2 regions of the Micromonospora sp. NPDC007220 genome follow, and region 2 is predicted to be linked to the other one. Evidence: riboswitches for the same ligand, from Rfam matches in the RefSeq annotation. Region 2 holds a riboswitch; the other holds the start of a gene.
What was found. A riboswitch is a leader RNA that binds a small molecule or an ion and turns the genes downstream of it on or off. The one in region 2 is predicted to bind cyclic di-AMP.
Positions count from the first base shown of each region.

Region 1: another riboswitch for cyclic di-AMP. It lies ahead of ABZ573_RS16765 (NlpC/P60 family protein); the one in region 2 lies ahead of ABZ573_RS17680 (C39 family peptidase).

Region 1 covers NZ_JBEYEU010000007.1:234,779-240,252, forward strand. Annotated here, with positions in the region: gene ABZ573_RS16760 (peptidoglycan recognition family protein) at 1-1,558, opposite strand, end outside; cyclic di-AMP (ydaO/yuaA leader) riboswitch at 1,797-1,930, shown strand; gene ABZ573_RS16765 (NlpC/P60 family protein) at 1,997-2,983, shown strand; gene dcd (dCTP deaminase) at 3,038-3,616, opposite strand; gene ABZ573_RS16775 (pyridoxamine 5'-phosphate oxidase family protein) at 3,695-4,246, shown strand; gene ABZ573_RS16780 (zinc metalloprotease) at 4,387-5,373, opposite strand.
Region 2 covers NZ_JBEYEU010000008.1:150,790-156,263, reverse strand. Annotated here, with positions in the region: gene ABZ573_RS17695 (alpha-ketoglutarate-dependent dioxygenase AlkB) at 1-12, opposite strand, end outside; gene ABZ573_RS17690 (polysaccharide pyruvyl transferase family protein) at 113-1,438, opposite strand; gene ABZ573_RS17685 (acyltransferase) at 1,748-2,986, shown strand; cyclic di-AMP (ydaO/yuaA leader) riboswitch at 3,305-3,445, shown strand; gene ABZ573_RS17680 (C39 family peptidase) at 3,673-4,518, shown strand; gene ABZ573_RS17675 (alpha/beta fold hydrolase) at 4,624-5,367, shown strand; gene ABZ573_RS17670 (CDP-glycerol glycerophosphotransferase family protein) at 5,435-5,474, opposite strand, start outside.

The DNA of each region.
Region 1 (5,474 bases), on a different contig from region 2:
CGGAGACGTACGTGGTGTTCGGGGTGCCGTCGGGCCGCAGCGCGATGTCGTTCAGCAGTGGCGCGTCGTGGCTCGGCGCGTTGTGCAGGAACAGCGCGGAGGAGCCGCGCAGCGGGCAGGGGGCCGTCGCCGGGGGCGGGTTCGGCACGCCCGGGGGCTGCCGGTTGCAGCCGGTGAAGGGCGGCTGGTTGGTGGCGAAGTCCGGGTCGATGGTGACCAGCCCGGTCCGGTGCGTGCCGGTCGACTTGAACGGCGCCTTGAGCAGGTCGAAGTAGTGCGACCAGTTCCAGTACGGTCCCGGGTCCCAGTGCATGCCGCGCACGTTCGCGGCGACGGTGCCGGGGACGTTGTCGTGCCCGATGATGTGGTTGCGGTCCAGCGGGATGTTGTACGCCCGCGCCAGGTGGCGGACCAGCTTGGCGGAGGTGCGGTACATCGCCTCGGTGTACCAGGTGCCGTGCCCGGCGAAGCCCTCGTGCTCCAGGCCGATGGACTTGGAGTTCACGTACCAGTTGCCGGCGTGCCAGCCGACGTTCTTGGTCTTGATGTGCTGGGCGATGTGCCCGTCCACCGAGCGCAGGGTGTAGTGCCAACCCACCCGCTTCGGGTCCTTGACCAGGTTGACGCTGGGGCCGAAGTAGCCCTCGGTGTCGTGGATGACGATGTACTCGATCTTCTGCTGGGTGGGACGGTTGCCCAGGTCGTGGTTGCCGTAGTCGCCCAGGGTGGGGCCGTAGTTCTCGTACGGCGCCGGGATCCACTCGCAGGAGATGTCGCTCGGGCACTCCAGCCCGTCCGGCCGGGCGAGCTTGCGCAGGCGCAGCCGGTCCAGCCAGGAGCGGTCCGGCTGGACCGCCCGGCCGGCCAGCGTGACCCGCTGCCCGTCGTCGGTCACCCGGCTGTCGCCCGTGGCGATGGTGGCGTACACCTCGTTGGCGAAGGCCGCCGCGGCGTCGGCGCTGTCCGCGCCGGAGTACCGGGCCACCGCGCCGTACCAGGCCGCCGGGTCGGTGCCGGCGCCGACCGGGGCGCCGATCTCCTTCTGGTACGCGGCCAGCAGCGCCGCGCCGCCCCGGATGTTCGCCGTGACGTCCGTCCGCAGCGACTCCTCGCTGGCGCCGGTCAACTCGGCGGCGGCGTCGACGGTCCGCAGCGCGGCCTCGGCGGGCGGCGTGGCGGCCGGCGGCTCGCCCGCCTCGGCCAGGGACGGGCGGGAGTCGTCGCCGCGCGGGTCCTCGGTGCCCTCGTCGTGGTGCGTGCCGCCGGCGAGGGCGGTGACGTGCTCGGCGTCGGTGAGGTGCATCGGTCCGTAGCCGCCGCTGGTGCTCGGCGTGCCGGCGTTGGTGTCCCAGCGGGACTGCAGGTAGGAGACCCCGAGCAGGACGCTCTCCGGTACGCCGTACTCGGCGGCCGCGGCGGCGTACTGCTGCTGCCGGTCGTTCACCGGCGCTGCCGCGGCGGCGGATCCGGCGGCGGTGAGCGGCGTCGCCGCCATGGCGGCGGCCACGGCGGCGGCCAGCAGGACGCGTCTGCTCCTCGATGTCGCTGACAGGTGCATCAGACCCCCAGTTCGGACGGGCAAAGGTGGGGTCACCTTCGCCCCGCCCGCCGCCTCTGGTCAATACCTTTCCGTCAGACACTTCAGAAGGAAGAAAATCTTCGTCGCCCGGGTTGCGGATCCGCCCGATCCGGGTGGGTACGGAGTGTCACTGCCCGTAGGGTTGCGGATCGATAACGGTCGTCTCTACTCTGGTCATTCGTCGGCCGGTGACATTCCGTCCAACCAGGGCGGTGACGGTCCGACACCGCCGAGTCGCTCCCGAGCGAGCCGGGGACCCAGGTTCCCCGGGGTGAATCCGCAGTCCTGCGGTAGGGCGCCCCTTCCCGCCCGAACCCGTCAGCTAACCCGGTAGGCGGTACGGAAGAAGGAGTACGAAGCCCGGTGGCACACCATGCCCCGCGGCCACCGTCGGCCCGGTCGGCCCTCGTCGACCCGGTGACGGCTGCGCCGCGCCCACGCTGGTACCGCTGCACCACCGCCCTCGCCGCCCTGGCCGCGTTCGCCGTCGTCCTGACCGGCGGCGCCACGGCGGCCCACGCCGAACCGACGGTCGCCGAGATCGAGCGGCAGATCGACGAGGACTGGAACAAGCTCGAACCGATCATCGAACGGCACAACGCCACCCGCCAGGACCTGGCCGCCAGGCGGAAGCAGGCCGACGCGCTCGCCGCGCAGATCGGGCCGCTGGAGAAGCAGGTCGACCAGGCGATGGAGAAGGTCGGCGCGCTGGCAGCCCGCGCCTACAAGGGCGAGAACGTCTCCGCCGTCAACGCCCTGCTGGGCAGCCGCTCGCCGAGCGAGATGATCGGGCAGCTCGAACTGCTCGACCAGTTCGCCCAGCACCAGCAGCAGGACGTGCGGCAGGTCGCCGAGTTGCGCGACCGGCTGGCCGCCAAGAAGGCGCCGCTGGACGAGATGGTCGTCCAGCTCAGCCGCACCGAGGCCCAGCTCGCGGCGAAGAAGAAGCAGATCAACGCCGAGATCGACCGGTTGCAGAAGCTACGGCTGCGGGTCTACGGCAACGGCGGCGGCGGGCCGCTGCGTCCCGCCCCCTGCCCGGCCGGCTATCCCGGCGGCCCGGCCGGCACCGCCGTGAAGTTCGCCTGCGCGCAGATCGGCAAGCCCTACGTCTGGGGCGCCGAGGGGCCGAACTCGTACGACTGCTCCGGCCTGATGCTCGCCGCCTGGGCGAAGGCGGGGGTGTCGCTGCCGCACAACGCCGCGCAGCAGCGCCGGGCCACGGCGTCCGTGAGCCGGGGCGAGCTGCGCCCGGGCGACCTCGTCTTCTACTACAGCGACCTGCACCACGTCGGCATGTACGTCGGCGGGGGCTGGGTGGTGCACGCCTCCCGCGCCGGGGTGCCGATCAAGATGAAGAAGGTCGACGACGGCCCGATCCACAGCTACGGCCGACCCGGCTGAGGCACGCGGAGGGTCCCTGCCCGGCGGGGGCCCTCCGCAGGCACGCAGGTCGGGTCAGCGGGTGGGCCAGGTGCGCCAGTGCTGCCAGGAGCGGCTCGGGGTCGGGCCGCGCTGCCCCTGGTAGCGCGAGCCGTAGACGGCCGAGCCGTACGGGTGCTGCGCCGGCGACGAGAGCCGGAAGATGCAGAGCTGACCGATCTTCATGCCCGGCCAGAGGGTGATCGGCAGATTGGCGACGTTGGACAGTTCGAGGGTCACGTGACCGGAGAAGCCCGGGTCGATGAAGCCCGCCGTGGAGTGGGTGAGCAGGCCCAGCCGGCCCAGTGAGCTCTTCCCCTCCAGGCGGCCGGCGAGCTGGTCGCCGAGCGTGATCACCTCCAGCGTCGAGGCGAGCACGAACTCGCCCGGATGCAGCACGTACGGCTCGCCCTCGGGCACCTCGACCATCGACGTGAGGTCGTCCTGCTGCTGCGCGGGGTCGATGTGGGTGTAGAGGTGGTTGTTGAAGACCCGGAAGAGCTTGTCCAGGCGTACGTCGATGCTGGACGGTTGCACCAGCGCGGGCTCGAACGGCTCCAGCGCGAGCGTTCCCGCCTCGATCTCGGAGGCCAGGTCGCGGTCGGAGAGCAGCATCCGCACACCTTAGCGACCGACACGCGTGACCTGCGTGTCGGAGTGCATCTTCGTACAATTGTTCGATAGAATGCCGGCATGGCTTCCTGGTCCGAATTCGCCGCCGACGAGCCCCGCCTCGCCGACGGGATCCGCCTCCTCATGCAGCAGTACGGGCCGGGCTTCGGCTACCTGGCCACCGTCCGCGCCGACGGCGGTCCCCGGGTGCACCCGGTGTCCCCGGTGATCACCGACGAGGGGCTCTTCTGCTTCGTCGTCGACTCGCCCAAGCGGCGCGACCTGGAGCGCGACGGCCGCTACGCGCTGCATTCGTTCCCGCCCGAGGAGAGCGACGACGAAGCCTACGTCGCCGGCCACGCCCGGCCGGTGACCGACCCGGCGCGGGTCGCCCGGCTGGCCCGCAGCCACCGGGCCGCGCCGCAGGTCGACTGGCGGGTCTTCGAGTTCACCGTCGATGTGGCGATGCTGGCCCGCCGCGAGTCCGGCGTCGCGGGCGGCGCCAGCGAGTGGCACGGCCGGCCCGCCGTCCAGGTGTGGCTCGACCCCCGCGCGGCCGCCGCCGGCACCGCGCTGGTGCCCGAGACCCGGTCGGGGCGCGTCGGCGACCACGCCGCCCGCCCCGCCGCCTGAGACGCGGTGCGGCGCCCCGGGCCGTCCCCCTCCGGGGCGCCGCACCGTGACCACCGCCCGACCCCCGCGTGCCCGGCCGCACAGACGCCGGTGCCGGCCCCGTCGAGCGAGGCCGGCACCGGTGGAGTCGTACGGCGTAACTACGCCGCGCGGTACGCGTTCCAGGCGGTCAGCATGCGGCTGGCCTGCCCGGCGGTGAACTGGTACATGCAGGAGTCGTAGCTGTAGTCCATGAAGTTGGTGATCGGGTCGACGCCGGGGGCGGTGCAGGTGTTCCGCCCGGTCGGGCAGCCGGAGGCCGGCGACGCCTCGGCAGCGGTGTCGCTGACGCTGTCGCCCGAGCCGGAGCAGCCACCCTGGAAGGTGTGGTAGAGGTTCAGCCAGTGGCCGACCTCGTGGGTGCCCGTGTCGCCCTGGTTGTAGTTGGTGGCGGTGCCGCCCGGCAGCGACTCGCTCAGCACGACGACGCCGTCCATGCTGTTGAGGTTGCGGGTCGGGAAGGTCGCCCAGCCGAGCAGGCCGTTGCTCAGCTCACCCAGGTAGATGTTGAGGGTGTTCTTGCCGCCCGTACGCAGCGAGGTCTTCATCGACCGCTCCGCCGAGGAGCCCTGCACGATCGGGTACCAGGACGGGTTCGTCACCCGGTTGATCTTCTGGAGCTGGAAGCTGAACGCGGTGGACGCGCCGCCGGTGGCCCCGCTGAACGACTGGTTCAGCACGTTGATCTGCGAGTTGACCATCGAGTCGGGGATGTTGCCGCCGGCCCGGGTGCTGTTCTCCTGGATCACGTGCACCACCACCGGGATGGTGACGGCGGCGGCCATCGTGGAGGCCCCGGCGCCGGTACGGAACCGGGCCCGCTCGCGCAGCGCGGCGGCCATGTCGGCCTCGCGCTCGCGGGTCTCCGCGAGGGTCAGCTCGTTCGGCTCGTGCTTGGCGCCGCTGCCCGGCTTGACGCGGGCGTCCGAGTGGACGTCGGCCGGCTCGACGCAGACCTCGGTCGGGGCGGCGGAGAAGGCCGAAGCGGCCGGTACGACCCCCACGGCGGCGGTGCTGAGCAGCAGCGCGAGGGTCGTCGACGCGACGCCGGCCGTACGCCGGGTCAGCAGGTTGGGACGGAGTCCCATGGGCCCACCTCTTTCTGGCGACGCGACAGGGGGTATGTCACGCCGTGACTGGAACGATGGGCAGACGTTACAACCCATCGATGAATTTGAGAATGGCCATA
Region 2 (5,474 bases):
GGCCCCGGTCATCCGCCCAGCGTACCCGCCATGTTGGTACAGGTGTACGGACGCGTCGCCCGCCCGCCGGTCGCCGGTGAGGGGCGGCCGGACGGGCGGTGCGAACCCCGCCTCAGCGGCTCAGCATCCGGCGCACCCGGCCACCGATCACCTGCTTGACCCGGGCCTGCAGGCGCTGCCCGCGCAGCGTCTCCGTCTCCTTGCGCAGCTCGACGTTGCGGTCGCGCAGCCACTGGATCCGCTCCAGCAGCGCGTCGGGGGCGGTCGCGGCGGCCGGGCGTACGGCGGGCGGGAAGGCGGTGGAGCGCACCTGCGCGTCGAACCGGGCCGCGCTGTCGCCGTCGGCGAAGGCGTGGCCCAGGTCGTGCTTGGCGAGGAAGGCCAGCATCGTCTCGTAGCGCGACCTGTGGCCGGCGTTGAGCGCCGTGTAGTCCGCCTCCGCGTAGAGCTGGGCGGCGTCGACGTCGACCGGCACGTCCTTCATGACCCGGTGCGGGATCTCGAAGTACCGGGCGAGTTCCAGGGTGCGCGAGTCGTGCGCGAAGAGGTAGCCGGGCGTGCCGGCGATCAGCGCGGTGATGGTGCCGTGGATGCGGGTGCCGAACGCGAACTCGAACCCGGAGAGGTAGTCCATCCAGGTCCAGGGGTCGACGAACATCCGCACCTTGTCCTCGGTGAACAGCGGGTGCGAGGTGTGGATCGGGATCTTGCTGGTCCTGCCCCGGTCCCCGGGGGCGTCGCCGTAGAGGAGCGTGCCGAGCGTCTTGAGGTCCTGCGGCAGGTAGCGCAGGTTCGGGTACCGCTCGTGGTGCCGGGCGATGATCTCCGCCATCGACGTGACGTACGGGGAGACGGTGAGCGCGAGCCTGTCGTCGGGCGACAGGGACGCCTTCCTCTTCTCCACCCGCAGGCTGTCGCCGTGCAGGAACATCGACGGGCAGCCGATCACGTCGACGGCCGAGAAGCCCAGGGTGCGCAGGTAGTCACGGGTGATCTCGCCGCGCACGCCGATGCTGTGCGAGCGGTCGAGGACCGCCCGTACGAACCGGGTCACGACGTCGTCGATCGGGCGGAGGTACTCCCGGTCGCCGTTGATGTCGGTCTGTACGCCCACCCCGAGCACCACCACCGGGATCTTCAGCTGCTCGATGAGCTTCGTCATGGCCTCGACGCGGTGGGCGTAGCTGCGGCGGAAGGCGTTGGCGAGCGGTACGACGTAGACGTCGTACCGCTCGTTGATCATGTCGGCGTCGCGCGGGTCGATCCTGAACTCGGTCGAGGTGATCTCGGCGGTGGCGGTGCGCAGGAGCTTGTGGGCGGCGTGGCTGAAGACGAGGTTGCCGTTGTTGTCGCCGATCCAGTTCCGCTCGTGCGTCTCCTCCGGCGAGTAGACGTCGAACGGGCCCTTCTTCGCCCGCATCAGGATTCGCTGGTGCATTCGCCCGCCTCTCGTCACCTCCGGGTCTGGGAATACTAGCCACCCGATCGGCCGGAACCCGGATGCCCGCCACCGCCGTCACGGATGGGGACGCAACGGTCACGGAGGGACGGGAGGAACGGGACTCCCCCACGGGACAGAACGGGCACTCGCGGACGGGACGGAACAGAGCCTCAGGCCCGGCGGGTAGGGTGCCCGGCGGGGCGGCGCCGACCGGCGGACCGCCACGGGCCCCTCGGGGGCGCCTGAGGACGGGGTCGAGGAGGAGACGTACGTGCTGGTGACCCTGCGGATCGTCGGGATGCCGGCATGAACGACGCCGCGACCGTCGCGCCCGCCGCCCGGCCCGCGTCCCCGGCCAGCCGCCTGCCGTCGCTGACCGGGCTGCGCTGGGTCGCCGCCCTGCTCGTCTTCGGGTTCCACGTCGCGACGATGGGCATCATCGCCGAGCCCGGCCAGAAGGCCGTCGTGGACTGGGCCTTCGCACTCGGGCTGTCGGGCGTGCAGTTCTTCTTCATCCTCAGCGGCTTCGTGCTGGTCTGGTCGGCCCGACCCACCGACACCCGTCGGGCGTTCTGGCGGCGCCGGGTGGCCAAGATCTGGCCGAGCCACGTGGTGCTGTGGGTGGCGGCCCTGGCGGTCGCGGCCTGGTTCGCCGACCCCGTGGACCGGTTCGTCGCGGTGGAGAACCTGTTCCTCCTCCAGGCGTGGGACCCGCGGCCGGGCCACTTCTACAGCATCAACACGGTCAGCTGGTCGCTGTCCTGCGAGTTCTTCTTCTACCTCTGCCTGCCGTTGGCGCTGCCGCTGATCCGCCGGGCCCGACCGTGGGCCCTGTGGGCCGTCGTGGTCGCGGTGCCGCTGCTCATCCTGGCGCTCTGGCCGGCCCAGGCGCTGGTGCCCGAGGAGAGCCGCTGGTGGTTCACCCAGATCTTCCCGCCGGTGCGGTCGCTGGAGTTCTGGATGGGCGTCGCCGCCGCCGAGCTGATGCGGCGTGGCCGGTGGCGCGGGCCGGGCCTGCCGCTGGCCAGCCTGCTCTTCGTGGCGACCTGGGTGGTCGCCGCGCAGTGGGTCCGCGCCGAACTGTGGGCGGCGCTGCTCTCGGTGGCGTACATCCTGGTCATCGCCGCGGCGGCGGACGCGGACGTGCGCGGGCGGCGCTCGCCGTGGCGGTCCCGGCCGATGATCTGGCTGGGCGAGGTCTCCTTCGCCTTCTATCTGGTGCACGTCCTCGTGATGATCACCGTCCTGCGGCTCACCGGCGACTGGGGCGTCGGCTTCACCGGCTGGTGGGGGCTGGCGGTGGTGCTCGGCTTCCTGCTGGTCAACCTGGCCCTGGCCGGCCTGTTGCACCGTCTCGTCGAGACGCCGATGATGCGGCTGCTCACCCCGCGCAGGCCGGTCCGGGCGCCGCGGGACGGGGACGGCGCCGGGAAGGACCCCGGCGGCCCCGGGGCGACGCCGGGGGATCGGGGCAACGCCGTGCCGCGCCCCCGGGCCGCCGACCCGCAGGACGACCACCGACCGACGTACGCCGACTCGCGCTGAGCGCCCCGGCGGCCGGAGTGTCCGCCGAGGAAGTCCCGACCGTTTCGGTGACGCCGGTCACCACTTCGGCGAACCGGTCATCGGGCGCGTACCGGTCGAATCCTGCCGGGGTTTCGGCGCCGATGTCCGCCACTTGTCCCGTTGTCGCCCGGAGGTGCGCGCAGAAACGGTCGTCCCATTGAGTCGCGTCAGTGGCGAAGTGCCCGCAAAAATTGTCTGCCGATCAAGGTTTAGGCAGGTGGGACGGGGTTGGCAGGGCGCGGACCGGCCAGTAATGTCGGCGCGTCCGGTGCGGTACCCGATCGCCAGAGGCGACGCCGCGCCGACCCGCCTAATCGTGAACGACGAACCGGGGACCCAGTGCTCGTTGGGGTGAATCCGTGGGCCGTGGGCCCGTGGTAGGGCGTTCTTCCCGCCCGAATCCGTCAGCTAACCCGGTCGGCGGTGTCGGAAGGAGTTCCATCTTCATGCCACACCCGTACACCCCTCGGCTGTGCCGCCGTCTCCACGGCGCCGCGGTGACCGCGCTCGTCCGCCCGCAGGTCATGAGCTGACCCACCGGTCACCGTCCGTCGCCCGGCGTCCCGGGCGCACCCCTGAGTGGCCCACCACCCGCCCGGACGCCCGTCCGCGCGGTCGGTCCGCCCTGCCCTCGGCGCGGACCGACGGCCGCTCACCCCGAGCCCGTGGAGGAAACCGTGAAGCACCACCTCAAGCGACAGCTGCGTCGCCTCACGTCCGAGCGTCCGTACCAGTTGGCCGCCGCGTCCGCCGCGGCGCTCGTGCTGGCGTCGGGCACGGGCGCGCTGCTGGCCGGAGCCGACGAGGCCCCCGCCGCCGCGCAGGCCCCGGTGGCCGCGACCGAACTGCGGGACGACGCGTCGGCCTCGCGCAGCCAGGCCCGGGTCGCGCCCGCCCCGTCCAGCGCCGCCCCGGCCGCGTCCAGCGCCGCCCCGTCGGCCAGCGCGTCCAGCGCCGCCCCGGACCCGGACCTGACCCGCAAGCCGGAGCCGCCGAAGCCTCCGGCCGCCAAGAGCCTGGACTACGACTACCAGGCCCAGACCACCTTCTACAACTGTGGTCCGGCGGCCGTCCGGCACGCCCTCAGCGCCGCCGGCATCGCGCGCAGCCAGGACGCCCTCGGTGCCCAGTTGGGCACCGACCAGATGGGCACCGACTCGGCCCAGGACACCACCCGCGTGCTGAACGCGACGGTGAAGGGCGACCCGTACCGGACCCGGATGATCCCCGGTGGCGCCGCCACCCCGGCCCAGATGGACCGGCTCCAGGCCGACGTCGTCGCGGCCATCACCGACGGGCGGGGCGTCGTGGTCAACGTCGCCGGCAGCGCCACGGACACCGACGGCGGCTGGCACTCCTTCCCCGGCGGCCACTACATCGCGGTGGTCGGCTACCAGGACGAGGGGCGGCTGGTGAAGATCGCCGACTCGGCGAACCCGGCGACCGCGTCGTACTGGATCAGCACCATCGCCCTGGCGAACTGGGCCGCCACCCGCGGCTACTCCGCCTGAGCGACGCCGTCGGGCGTCGGCTCCCCACCCGGGGGGTCGGCGCCCGATGTCGTGTCCGGGTCACGGCCCTCGCCCGCGGCGTCCGACGGGTGGCACACTGCGCCCATGGTCGATGAGTCGGGTGAGCGGGACGGCCGGCGGGTGCTTCTGCTGCTGCACGGCATGGGCGCGACCGGCGACGTGTGGCTGCCCTGGGCGCCGCTGCTGGAGCGTCGGTGGGTGGGGCGGTGGCTGGCGCCCGACCTCGCCGGCCACGGCTGGTCGCCGCCGTTGCCGGAGTACTCCTTCCCGGGGCTGGCCGCGCGGATCGGCGCGGGGCTCGCGGCGGGGGACCGGCTCGTCGTGCTGGGGCACTCCCTCGGCGGGGTGGTCGGGCTGGCGCTGGCCGCCCGGGGCGCCGGGCTGCCCGTCGACGCCGTCGTCGGGCTCGGCATCAAGGCCGTCTGGTCGCCGGCGGAGCTGGCCAAGGCGGGTGAGCTGGCGGCCCGGCCGGTGACCTGGTTCGCCAGCCGGGACGAGGCGGCCCGCCGCTACCTGCGGGTGGCCGGCCTGACCGGGCTCTTCGCCCCGGAGCACCCCGTCGTGGAGGCGGGGCTGCGGCAGGTCGACGGCCGCTGGCGGCTGGCGATGGACCCGGCCGCGTTCGGCGTGGGCGCGCCGGACCTGCCCGCCCTGCTGGCGGCGACCGACGTGCCCGTGCTGCTGGCCCGCGGCGAGCACGACCCCATGGTCACCGACGCCCAGCTCACGGAGCTGGGGGTGCCGGTCGCCACCCTGCCCGGCCTCGGGCACAACGCCCACGTCGAGGCCCCCGAAGCGGTCCTGGACCTCGTCGAGCCGTACCGCTGACGGTGCCCCGCGAACGGCCCGACCCGGAGATCCGCCGTCGCGACCGGTGTGCCTCCCGAACGGTGCGTCAGGTGGCGGGGGAGAGGGTCGCCTCGTCCGGGTCGAGC